Luteibacter rhizovicinus DSM 16549: one gene and its partner. The protein of the gene in region 2 interacts with the protein of the main gene of each other region in a pairwise test. Links are inferred from orthologs where the notes say so. Each region holds a gene or a part of one and is shown on either strand. Other genes may lie near its edges.

The links.
Region 1: the proteins of BJI69_RS12280 (region 2) and rlmB interact in binary tests that used the Escherichia coli proteins (3 or more experiments, as listed by UniProt). The link is inferred for Luteibacter rhizovicinus DSM 16549 from one-to-one orthologs.

Annotation. Positions count from the first base shown.
Region 1 is NZ_CP017480.1:3,319,221-3,326,288, reverse strand. The notes cover bases 2,896-5,894. They hold rlmB (23S rRNA (guanosine(2251)-2'-O)-methyltransferase RlmB), read right to left. Parts: upstream 4,769-5,894; coding sequence 4,022-4,768; downstream 2,896-4,021. Other genes in these bases: rnr (ribonuclease R), read right to left, coding at 4,765-5,894; BJI69_RS15250 (CBU_0592 family membrane protein), read right to left, coding at 3,741-4,025; sugE (quaternary ammonium compound efflux SMR transporter SugE), read right to left, coding at 3,291-3,605; phoU (phosphate signaling complex protein PhoU), read left to right, coding at 2,896-3,146. Also shown: phosphate ABC transporter permease subunit PstC, read left to right, coding at 1-723; phosphate ABC transporter permease PstA, read left to right, coding at 723-1,592; phosphate ABC transporter ATP-binding protein PstB, read left to right, coding at 1,594-2,418; more of phoU, read left to right, coding at 2,439-2,895; more of rnr, read right to left, coding at 5,895-7,068. UniProt on the Escherichia coli protein: Specifically methylates the ribose of guanosine 2251 in 23S rRNA.
Region 2 is NZ_CP017480.1:2,698,211-2,703,528, forward strand. Bases 1,312-4,247 are described here. They hold BJI69_RS12280 (bifunctional ADP-dependent NAD(P)H-hydrate dehydratase/NAD(P)H-hydrate epimerase), read left to right. Parts: upstream 1,312-2,011; coding sequence 2,012-3,484; downstream 3,485-4,247. Other genes in these bases: queG (tRNA epoxyqueuosine(34) reductase QueG), read right to left, coding at 1,312-1,976; tsaE (tRNA (adenosine(37)-N6)-threonylcarbamoyltransferase complex ATPase subunit type 1 TsaE), read left to right, coding at 3,481-3,966; BJI69_RS12290 (N-acetylmuramoyl-L-alanine amidase), read left to right, coding at 4,147-4,247. In the rest of the region: BJI69_RS12270 (class II 3-deoxy-7-phosphoheptulonate synthase), read left to right, coding at 1-703; more of queG, read right to left, coding at 900-1,311; more of BJI69_RS12290, read left to right, coding at 4,248-5,318. UniProt on the Escherichia coli protein: Bifunctional enzyme that catalyzes the epimerization of the S- and R-forms of NAD(P)HX and the dehydration of the S-form of NAD(P)HX at the expense of ADP, which is converted to AMP.

The DNA of each region.
Region 1 (7,068 bases), 620 kb from region 2 along the record:
GTCAGCTTCGGCATCGCCCTCTTCCTTACCGAGATCGCACCCAGCTGGTTGCGCGGTCCGGTCAGCTCCGCCATCGAATTGCTCGCCGGCATCCCGTCGATCATCTACGGCATGTGGGGCCTTTTCATCTTCGCGCCGTTCGTCGCCACGACGATCAAGCCCTGGCTGATGAATAACTTTAGCGCGGACCCGCCGGATGGCCAGGTGTCGTGGCTGGTCACGCACGTGCCGTTCATCGCGAAGTTCTTCTCCAGCGAATACCCGTTCTTCGGCGCCGGCGTGCTCACGGCGGGCCTCGTGCTCGCGGTGATGATCATTCCCTTCATTTCCTCGGTGATGCGCGAAGTCTTCCAGACCGTGCCGACCCGCCTGAAGGAATCCGCGTATGCGCTGGGTTCCAGCACGTGGGAAGTGGTCTGGGACATCGTCGTGCCCTACACACGCACGGCGGTGATCGGCGGCATCTTCCTTGGCCTGGGCCGCGCGCTCGGCGAGACCATGGCGGTGGCCTTCGTACTCGGCAACACGTTCAAGTTCACCCCGTCCATTCTCGAGACCGGCAGCTCGATCGCCTCGACCATCGCCAACCAGTTCGGTGAGGCCGAAGGCCTGCAGAAGTCGGCGCTGATGGCGATCGCCTTCCTCCTCTTCGTGGTGACCTTCATCGTGCTGATGATCGCCCGCCTCATGCTTCGCCGCCTGGCTTCGAAGGAAGGCTCCTGATGTCCGCCTCGCTCTACACCACGCGCCGCATCAAGAACATCGCCGCGATGATCCTGAGCGTCGCCGCGACCTGCATCGGCCTGCTCTTCCTGGCCTGGATCCTCTGGGAAACGCTGAGCCAGGGCATCGCCGGCCTCAAGCCCGCGCTGTTCACCAAAATCACCGCCTATCGCGAAGAAGGTGGTCTGGCCAACGCCATGGTCGGCAGCCTGATCCTCAACGTGCTCGGCATCCTGATCGCCACGCCGATCGGCGTCATGGCGGGTACCTGGCTGGCTGAGTATTCGCGCCGCTCGAAGCTCGGGCCGACCATCCGCTTCCTCAACGACATCCTGCTGTCCGCGCCCTCGATCGTGCTGGGCCTGTTCGTCTACACGATCATCGTGCTCCCCTCGAAGTGGCTGACCAACGGCGACGTGACGTTCTCCGGCATCGCCGGCGGCATCGCGCTGGCCCTGATCGCCCTGCCCGTCATCGTCCGCACCACCGACGAAATGCTCCGCCTGGTACCCGGTACGCTGCGGGAAGCCGCGCTGTCCCTGGGCGTGCCGCAGTGGAAGCTCACCGTGCAGATCCTGATCCGCGCCGCGCGCTCGGGTATCGTCACCGGTGTGCTGCTGGCTCTCGCCCGCATCAGCGGCGAAACCGCGCCGCTGCTGTTCACGGCGTTCGGCAACAACTTCATGACCTTCAATCCGATCGACAAGATGCCGAGCCTGCCCCAGGTCATTTACGAATACACGAAGGACCCGAGCCCGGATATCAACACCCTCGCCTGGGCCGGCGCCTTCGTCCTGACCATGTTCGTGCTCGCACTCAGCCTCATCGCCCGCTTTGTATTCTCGCGCTCCAAGGTGTCCCATGACTAACATGAACGAAGTCGCCTCCAAGCCGGGTTTCGGCACCTCGCCGCACGAATCGGGCGTCGATCTCGGCCAGGTACCGGCGAAGATGACCGTGCGCGACCTCAACTTCCATTACGGCGAATTCCACGCGCTGAAGAGCATCGCGATGGACGTGCCGGAAAAGAAGGTCACCGCCATCATCGGGCCGTCCGGCTGCGGCAAGTCCACCCTGCTGCGCATCTTCAACCGCATCTACGCGATCTATCCGAACCTGCGCGCCAGCGGCGAGATCGTGCTCGACGGCGAAAATATCCTCGACCCGAAGTACTCGCTCAACCGCCTGCGTAGCAAGGTCGGCATGGTGTTCCAGAAGCCGGTCCCGTTCCCGATGACCATCTTCGAGAACGTCGCCTATGGCATTCGTCACCACGAGAAGCTCAACCGCACCGACATGGAAGGTCGTGTCGAACAGGCCCTGCGCGGCGCCGCGCTGTGGGACGAAGTGAAGGACAAGCTCAAGCAGAGCGCACTCGGCCTCTCCGGCGGTCAGCAGCAGCGCCTGTGCATCGCCCGCGGTATCGCGCTGAAGCCGGAAGTGCTGCTGCTCGACGAACCGACCTCCGCGCTCGATCCGATCGCCACGAGCCGTATCGAACAGCTGGTGGAAGAGCTGAAAAGCCAGTTCACCATCGTCATCGTCACCCATAACATGCAGCAGGCTGCACGCTGCTCGGACATGACCGCCTTCATGTACATGGGTGAGCTGATCGAGTTCGACCGGACCGAAAAGATCTTCACCAAGCCGAACAAAAAGCAGACCGAAGACTACATTACCGGCCGTTTCGGCTAAGCCCCCTACCGAGGCACGCGATGAACACTCCGCACCAGCACATCATCAAGAGCTACGACGACGAACTGAAGCGCCTCACGCGCGAGATCGTCAAGATGGGCGAGCTCGCCGTCGCCCAGCTCGAAGCCGCCATCGACGTGGTCGAACGCCGTGACGAGCGCGCTGCCCAGCGCGTCGTCGACAATGACGACGCGATCGACGCGCTCGAACAGGAAATCAGCCAGGACGTCGTTCGCCTGCTCGCCCTGCGCGCACCGATCGCCGGCGACCTGCGCAACGTGTTCGCCGCGCTGCGCATTGCCGCGGACATCGAGCGTATCGGCGACTACGCCGCGAACGTGGCCAAGCGGTCGATTCCGCTCAGCCGCGTGGCGCCCATCGCTGTCGTCGGCGGCCTGGCCAATCTCGCCGAGCTCGCCATCCAGGAGCTGCGCGACGTGCTCAAGGCGTACGACGAGCAGGATGCCGAAGCCGCTTACGAAGTCTGGAAAGCCGATGCGCGCCTGGACGAGGAATACACCCTGGTGTTCCGCGCCCTGCTCACCTACATGATGGAAGATCCGCGCAACATCACGCCGTGCACGCACCTGTTGTTCATGGCGAAGAACATCGAGCGCATCGGCGATCACGCGACGAACATCGCGGAGAACGTCTGGTTCGTGGTGAACGGCGAGCCGCTGGTGGCACCGCGGGTCAAGAAAGATACGACGGCCAATCCGGAGTTTTGATTTTGCCGGTGAGGGGTGTCGCGGTACCTGGCGGTTTCGCGAGCACCCTTCGCCGCTGAATCGGCTCCCACAGAAAGCGAAAGCCGGCGACGGCGTGCTCTATGTGGGAGCCGATTTATCGGCGATGCTCTCCGCGCCAACGCCTCAAGCCGTCAGCTTCAACCCAAGAATCCCCACCACGATCAACCCGACGCAAAGCAGCCGCAACGGCTGCGCGGACTCCCCAAACAGGATGATCCCGAGAGTCACCGCGCCGACCGCGCCGATACCGGTCCACACCGCATAAGCGGTACCCAAGGGCAACTTTTTCGTCGCATACGCCAGCAGCACGATGCTTATCACCATGGCGGTGCCGGTAAGCACGCTGGGAATGAGCTTGGTAAAGCCCTCGGTGTATTTCAGGCCAACGGCCCAGGCGATCTCGAAAAGACCCGCCAGAACAAGCACGAACCAATACATGGTGTGGCTCCGCAGAAGCGGGGTCGTCCCCGCGGAGTTGCTGCGCGCCCTGGGGTCGTCCCCAGGGGCAGACCGGCCTTGCGCCGATCTGCACCCATTATACCGAGGGTGTGTAACCCCTCGCTGACCCGACGATCAGGGCAGGCTATCCGGGGTGATCACCGCCGCCTTGCGTGCCTTCACGCCGCGGACGATGCCGTAGACGCTGATCAGGAACCAGGCCATTTCCTGCAGGAACGCCGGCAGGTTGAACATGCCGAAGATCAACGAAAGCAGGATGCCGAAGGCGCCGACCAGGTTCATCACCTGGTAGGTATAGCCCTGCCCCGAGAGCTTGTGGGCCTGGAGCAGGAAGAACGCGACCAACACCAGTGCCACGCCGACCAGGCCGGCCCAGTCATGCCACATCATGCTGCTCATCGTTTTGCTCCTCGCTGCCTCAGGGCTTCGAACAGAACCACGCCGGTGGCGACGGAGACATTCAGGCTCTCCATGCCGCCGGGCATCGGGATCTTCGCCACGAAGTCGCAGGTGTCGCGCGTGAGACGACGCATACCGTCACCCTCGCTACCCATGACCAGTGCGATGGGCCCCTTCAGGTCCATGTCGTAGATCGACTTGTCGGTGTCGCCGTCCAACCCCGTAATCCACACGCCGGCATCCTTGAGCATGCGCAGGGCACGAGCCAGGTTGGTCACGGCAATCAAGGGGATCAGGTCGGCCCCGCCGGCCGAGGCGCGACGAACGGTCGGCGTGATACCGACCGCACGGTCCTTCGGCACCACGACCGCGGTGACGTTTGCCGCCGCCGCACTACGCAGGCAGGCGCCCAGGTTGTGCGGATCGGTCACGCCGTCGAGCACCAGCACGAAGGCGTTGCCACCCGCTGCGTCGAGAAGCGCCGGCAAATGACTCTCGTCACGCAACGGCGGGGTGTCGTATAGCGCGATAACGCCCTGGTGACGTGCTTCGCCACCGAGCTTCTCGAGCTGCTCCTTGCTCACCGGTTTCAGGATGATGCCGAGCTTGCGCGCCAGCGCGGCGATCTCGACCACGCGCGCATTCTTCGAGTTCTGTTCGATCAGAACTTCACGGACACGATCCGGGTCGTTGGCGAGGGCGCCCTCGACCGGATTGATTCCTACGATCCACGACTCACTCATGCTTCTGGCTTGCTCCTGGGTTTACGCGACCGACGCCGTGCCGATTTCTTGGCCGGTGCCGGTGTTTCCGACGTCGCGACCGGCGCCTGCCGGGTCGTCGTCTTCGTCACGGCGGTTTTTTTCGTCGCGGTCTTCCTGGCAGTCGACCTTCCGGCTGACTGCTCACCACGTGCCGGCTGCTCACCACGTGCCGGGCGCTCGGAACGTGCCGGGCGCTCGGAACGTGCCGGGCGCTCGCCCCGGGCGGGCTGCTCGTGTACCGGTGCCTGCGCTGCGGAACGACGACGCGGTGACCGGGACGGCGACGGCTCGCTCGCGGCCGGCTCGGCCGTGCGACGTCGCGATGCCGGCGCGGGGGCCGGATGATGCGCCGCAGGCGCCTCGACCGCAACCGCAGCCTTGGTCTTCTTCTTGCCGAAGATGCTGTCCATCGCCTTCTTCGCGGCGCGGCCGATGGCCTTGCCCGCCTTGGCCATGCCCGAGCTCTCGGCGACCGGCGCGGCTACCGCGACCTTCGGCGCGGGCTTCGGCAACTGGGCCAGGCGCGCGACCAGACGGAAGTCGATCTTGCGATCTTCCAGGCTGGCGCGAAGCACCTGCACACTCACGTAGTCGCCGAGACGATACGTGGAACCCGTGCGCTCGCCGCTAAGCAGATGACGAATGGGATCGAACTTGTAGTAGTCATTCGGCAGCTGCGACACGTGCACGAGACCGGATACGCGCGACGCCGCGAGCTCGACGAACAGACCGAACGAGGTCACGCCCGTGATGGTACCGGCGAATTCCTCGCCAACATGCTTCTCCATCCAGGCGCACTTGAAGCGCTCGTCCACATCGCGCTCGGCCTCTTCGGCACGACGCTCACGCTGCGAACAATGCACGGCCATGGCCGCCATCTGCGTGTCGCTGTAGACGTAGTCGGCCGGCTTGCCCTTGCTCAGCGCATAACGAATGGCGCGATGCACGAGCAGGTCGGGATAGCGACGGATCGGCGAGGTGAAGTGCGCATACGCATCCAGCGCCAGGCCGAAGTGGCCCTGGTTCTCCGGGTGGTAGATCGCCATGCTCTGCGAACGCAGCAGCACCGACTGGATGAGCTCGGCTTCGGGGCGATCGTGCACGCGCTTGAGCAGGGCCGAGAAATCCGCAGGCGTGACTTCGTCCGCCGGCGGCATCTTCAGCTTGAACTCCTTGAGGAAACGCAGGAGGTCTTCGTACTTCTCGGCCGGCGGCGGTGCATGCACGCGATACAACGCGGGAATCTTGCGCTTGGTGAGGTAGCGCGCCGCCTGCACGTTCGCGGCGATCATGCATTCCTCGATCATCTTGTGCGCGTCGTTGCGGTCGGAGGCGCCCATCGATTCGACATCGCCTGCCGGGCCGATGCGGAACTTCACTTCCGGCGTTTCGAAATCGATCGCACCGCGACGCTTGCGCGCCTTGGCCATCACCTTGTAGAGGCGATGCAGGGACTCGATGTGCGGAAGCACGTCGGAGATTTCCTGGCGCACATCGGCGTTGCGCTCGCCGACGGCCTGCCACACCTTGTTATAGGTGAGACGTGCGTGCGAGAACATCACCGCGTCGTAGAACTTCGAGCGCGTGACGTCGCCTTCCTCGTCGATCTCCATGTCGCAGACCATGCACAGGCGTTCCACCTTGGGCATGAGCGAGCAGATACCGTTCGACAGCGTCTCCGGCAGCATGGGTACGACGAAGCCGGGGAAGTACGTGGACGTGCTGCGGTTGTAGCCTTCGACGTCCAGCGGCGTGCCGACTGGCACGTAATGCGAGACGTCGGCGATGGCCACGACAAGGCGGAAACCGCCGTCCTTCAAAGGCTCGGCATAGACGGCATCGTCGAAGTCGCGGGCGTCGTCGCCGTCGATGGTGACCAGCGGCAGCTTGCGAACGTCGACACGACCCTTGCGCTCCTCGGAGGTGACCTTCGGCTCGACTTCCTCGGTCTGGCGAACCACCTGCTGCGGGAACTCGTGCGGGAGGTCGTGGCTGGCGATCGCCATCTCGACGACCAGGGACGGCTGCAGGCGCTGGCCGAGGACGGCGCGGATCGTGCCCATCGGGCCCCGGTGCGGGGTCGGCGGGTCGGTGATCTCGACGACCACGATCTCACCGGAATTGGCCCCGGACTCGCGGCCTGCGGGAATCATGATGTTCTGGTGCAGGCGGCGGTCGTCCGGCTCGACCAGGGTCACGCCGTTTTCAATGACCACACGGCCGACCAGGCGCGGCGAACGGCGCTCGAGCACCTCGACGATCGCACCCTGGCGACGGCC
Region 2 (5,318 bases):
AACGCTCGCCGGTCAGTCGATCTCCAGCTACTCGCGCGTGGATTTCTACACCTCGCACGAAGCGCTCCTGCTGCATTACGAGGAAGCGCTCACGCGTCAGGTGCCGCGCCAGGATGGCTGGTTCAACCTGTCCACGCATTTCCCGTGGATCGGGATGCGCACGGCGGCACTCGACGGCGCGCATACGGAATACTTCCGCGGCATCCGCAATCCGATCGCGGTGAAGGTCGGACCGACCGTGCAGGCGGACGATCTGCTCCGCTTGATCGACGTATTGAATCCGAACGAAGAACCGGGTCGCCTGACCCTGATTCACCGCATGGGCAACGACAAGATCGGCACGCACCTGCAGCCGCTGCTCGAGGCCGTGAAGCGGGAGGGGCGCCGCGTGCTCTGGGTGGCCGATCCGATGCACGGCAACACCGAGAGCACGACCAACGGCTACAAGACCCGTCGCTTCGCGAACATTGCCGGCGAACTCGACCAGGCCTTCGACATCCACGCGGCCGCCGGCACACGGCTGGGCGGTGTGCATCTGGAACTCACCGGTGAGGACGTTACCGAATGCCTCGGCGGCGCCCGCGATCTGGTCGAGGGCGATCTCGACCGTGCGTACCGCTCGATGGTCGATCCACGCCTGAACTACGAACAGTCGCTGGAGATGGCGATGCTGATCGTGCGGAAGTCAGGTGGCATGGTTTGATTGCTGCAAACATGTGTTAACCGAGCCCGGCCTTGCGCCGGGCTTTTTTTGGCGTATCGGTTCACTCGCGTTGCGAGTGCGCGTTTTGAGCGGCTCGCGCCGCCGCTCGCGTGGAGGTTCGTCGCGCAGAGCCTTCGGTGCCCACCCTCGCTGGGGAGGGTGGACACCAAGGTCTCCTGCGCGAGACGCTCAAGTGTTACGAGCTCGAGCGCAACGCATGTTGCGCACGAGCCCAGGCCACGTGTTCACGCACGACGTCCGACGGATCATCCGCGCGTGCTTCGAGTGCGGTGAGAATCTCGGTGCTCGTCGGTGCGTTGCCCAATCCAACGGCGAGATTGCGCAGCCAGCCTTCGTAGCCGGTGCGGCGGATCGCCATGCCTTCGGTGCGGGACAGGAACTCCGCTTCGGTCCATGCGAAGAGATCCACCAGCTTCGGTCCATCCAGGCTATGACGTGGCGCGAAGTCGGGCTCGGTCGCTTCTTGTGCGAACTTGTTCCAGGGGCAGATCAGCTGGCAGTCGTCGCAACCGAAGATACGGTTGCCGATCGGCGCGCGTAGTTCTTCGGGGATGCTGCCCTTCAGTTCGATGGTGAGGTAGGAGATGCATTTGCGCGCGTCCAGGCGATACGGCGCGACGATGGCCTGGGTCGGGCAGATGTCGATGCAGCGCCGGCAGCTGCCGCAATGCGCGGTGGCGGGCTCGTCCACCGGCAAGGGGAGATCGGTGTACAGCTCGCCGAGGAAGAAATACGAGCCGGCGCGCTTGTTGATCACAACGGTGTGCTTGCCGATCCAGCCGAGGCCGGCATTACGGGCGAGTGCCTTTTCGAGCACGGGGGCGGAGTCGACGTACGCGCGGTAGCCGAAGTCGCCGATGCGCTCGCCGATGCGCGCGGCGAGCTTCTGCAGTCGGTTGCGCATGACCTTGTGATAATCACGGCCGAGTGCGTACCGGGCCACGTAGGCCTTGTCGCCATCGTTGATCACCTCCCACGCATTCGCGGTGCCGGGGGGGATGTAATCCATACGGACGGAGACCACGCGCAGGGTGCCGGGCTCGAGTTCGGCAGGGCGGCTGCGACGCGTTCCGTGACGGGACATGTATTCCATCTCGCCGTGATGGCCGTCCGCCAGCCAGCGCTCCAGGTAGGCCTCGTCGTTGCCGAGGTCGGTGCCGGAGATGCCGACGTCGGCAAACCCGAGCTCGCGTGCCCACGCCTTGATGTCAGTGGCGAGGATGGCGTAGTCGATGGAGGGTGGGGCGGACATACGTGCATTCTACTTGCCCCTTCTATAATCCCCCGATGACCGCACCCAAACTCGGCACCGCTCTCTTCACTTCAGCGCAGGCCCGCGCGATCGACCAGCGCGCGACGGCCGAGCTCGGGATCCCGGGATTCGAGCTGATGACACGTGCGGCGGCGGCAGCCTTCGCCATGTTGCACGAGCGCTGGCCGGTGGCCGAGCGGCTACGGGTGGTCTGTGGTGCGGGCAACAACGGCGGCGACGGCTATCTGGTGGCTCGCGACGCACTTGCCGCCGGCCTGGACGTCGATCTGGTCGCTCTCGGCGAACCCAGGGGCGTCGATGCCATCAGGGCTCGCGACACCTTCGTCGCGGCGGGTGGTGAGCCGGTTTCCCTGGCGACCTGGACGGCACTCCCGCCGGCCGACGTGCTGGTCGACGCGATCTACGGCACCGGTCTGAACCGGGCGCCCGAAGGGGATGCACGCCAGGCGATCGAGGCCATGAACGCGTATGGCGCACCCATCCTGGCGCTCGATCTTCCCTCGGGCCTCTCCGCCGACACGGGCGCCACGCCCGGCGTGGCGATCCGCGCGGAGGCGACCGCTACGTTCATCGTGCACAAGCGCGGTTTGCATACCTTTCACTGCGAAGTCGCCGGCGACATCGCGCTGCATACGCTCGGGCTTCCGGAAACGCTGTTCGACTCGCCGGATTCGCATCTCCTGCTGCCCGGGCACCTGCCACCGCGGCCGCGCGAGTCGAACAAGGGAACGAACGGCCACGTGCTCGCCATCGGCGGTGACCATGGCATGGGCGGGGCGGTGCGCATGGCTGCCGAGGCCGCGCTGCGCACGGGCGCCGGTCTGGTCAGTGTCGCCACCCGAGACGAGCACGTGCTGGCCATGAATGCCGCGCGGCCGGAGCTGATGGCGCACGGCGTCAACGGCCCGCAGGCCCTGCAACCCATGCTGGAAAAGGCCTCGGTGCTCGCACTCGGTCCCGGCCTGGGTCAGGCAGCCTGGGGGCACGCTCTATGGACCACCGCGCTCGACGCCGATCTGCCGACGGTGCTCGACGCCGATGGCCTGAACCTGCTCCATGCCGAAGAGCGGTCCCTGCCCAGGATAGTCGTGCTGACGCCGCATCCCGGCGAGGCCGGTCGCTTGCTGGGTATCGACACGAAAGCCGTGCAGGCCGATCGCTTCGCTGCCGTGCGTGAAATGGCCAGGCGCTTCAAGGCGGTGGTCGTGCTCAAGGGCAACGGCAGCCTGATCGCCTCGGCGGCCGGCGAGGTCGCCGTCTGCCCCTGGGGTAACCCGGGCATGGCCAGTGGAGGCATGGGTGACACCCTCACCGGGATCATCGCGGCGCTGTTGGCGCAGGGGTGTAACGCCTATGAGGCAGCCTGCCTTGGCGTGAGCCTGCATGCCCGGGCTGGTGACGTCGCCGCCCAGATGGGCGAGCGCGGGCTGCTTGCCGGCGACCTGCTCGAGCCACTGCGCCGCCTCGTCAATGGGCTGGACGCATGAGCGCCGTCGCCGAGCTGATCCTCGCGGACGAGGAGGCCACCATGGCGCTGGGTCGCCGACTGGCGGACGTTCTCGACGCCGACGGCCTCGTCGCTTTTCTTTATGGCGACCTGGGCGCGGGCAAGACCACGTTCGCCCGCGCCTTTCTCAAGGCGCTCGGTGTCGGCGAGCGGGTCAAGAGTCCGACCTACAGCCTGGTCGAGGGCTACGAGCTCGGCGAGCGGCAGGCCTTCCATCTGGATCTTTATCGCATCGCCGATCCGGGCGAGCTGGAGTGGCTGGGCCTGGACAGCCTGGCGGAGCCCGGCGCCATCGTCCTGGTGGAATGGCCGGAACGGGGTGCCGGTGCCTTGCCGCCCGTCGATCTGGCCTTGAGTTTTCGTCACGAAGGGCCGGGCAGGGCGGTCCGACTCGAGCCGACGTCGCCTAAGGGCGAGCAGATCGTCGCCGCGCTGACCCTGGCGCCGACACCGCAGGCCTAGCATGCGCCCTTGTCCGCGGTTTACGGCCTTTATCCCTGAAAACAGGGGTTTTTCGGCATGCGACGACGTGTCGCTTGCGGCACATTCCTGTACGCCGGTTGACGAAGGTTTCGCAGGTTATGGATTATCAAGGGAAAACGTCTTGCATTCGTCGGGCGCTTGCAGTTCAATCCGGGCCGTATGAGGGGAATGACTATCAAACTTGGCCTGCTTGCGTGCGTGACCGCCATCGCGACGCTGACGGCTGTCGCCGTTTCGGCTGCCGACGTGAAAGCAGCCCGCGCCTGGGCGGGTCCGGAATACACCCGCGTGGTCTTCGATCTGTCCGGTCCGGCCGCCTACAAGATGTCGCAGGGCGATGTGCCCGGCAGCGTCGTGCTGGATATCGCGGGTAGCTCGGTGACGGGTGATTTTTCGGCGCCGGGCGGACAAGGCCTGTTCAAATCGATGAGCGTGAGCAAGCAGGGTGGCTCGGCGCGGCTGGTCGCGACGGTCGATCCCAGGGCGAAGCCGAAGAGCTTCCTGCTCAAGCCGGCCGGCGACTACGGCTATCGCCTGGTGCTGGATCTCTATCCGGGTGGGCAGAGCGATCCGGGCGACAACCCGCCCCCGGCCGCCGACCACGACTCGCCGTCCGTCGCGTCAGCTGGCAACGACGACGACGCTGAGGCATCCGCGCCAGCGCAGGCGCCCCTGCCGACACGCGGCAGCCGCAACTCGCGCAGCAAGTCGGTGCCGGCGGGCAAGCCTCCCATGCTGCCCACCGGTGACCGCAAGGTGGTGGTCGCCATCGACGCCGGTCATGGCGGCGAAGATCCGGGCGCGAAAGGCGCGACCGGCCTTCGCGAGAAGGACGTCACCCTCCAGGTGGCCCGCGAACTGGCTGACCAGATCAACCGCCAGCCCGGCATGCAGGCCGTTCTGACGCGCAACGGCGACTACTTCATTCCGTTGAAGCGGCGCTACGAAATCGCGCGGGAGCACAACGCGGACATGTTCGTGTCCATCCACGCCGACGCCTTCAAGAACGGCGACGCCAAGGGCTCCTCCGTCTGGGTGCTGTCCCCGCGCGGCAAGACCAGTGAGGCCTCACGCTGGCTGGCCGATCGTGAAAACCGCGCCGATCTGGTCGGCGGCGTTTCGCTCGACGACAAGGACGACAGTCTTGCCGCCGTCCTGCTGGACCTCCAGCAGGGCTACGCCATGCAGGCCAGCGAATCCATCGCCGGCAACGTGCTCAAGGCCTTGGGTCGCCTGGGCCCGACGCATCGCGGCTATGTCGAGCGCGCCAACTTCGTCGTGCTGCGCTCGCCGGACGTTCCGTCGATCCTGGTCGAGACCGCGTTCATCAC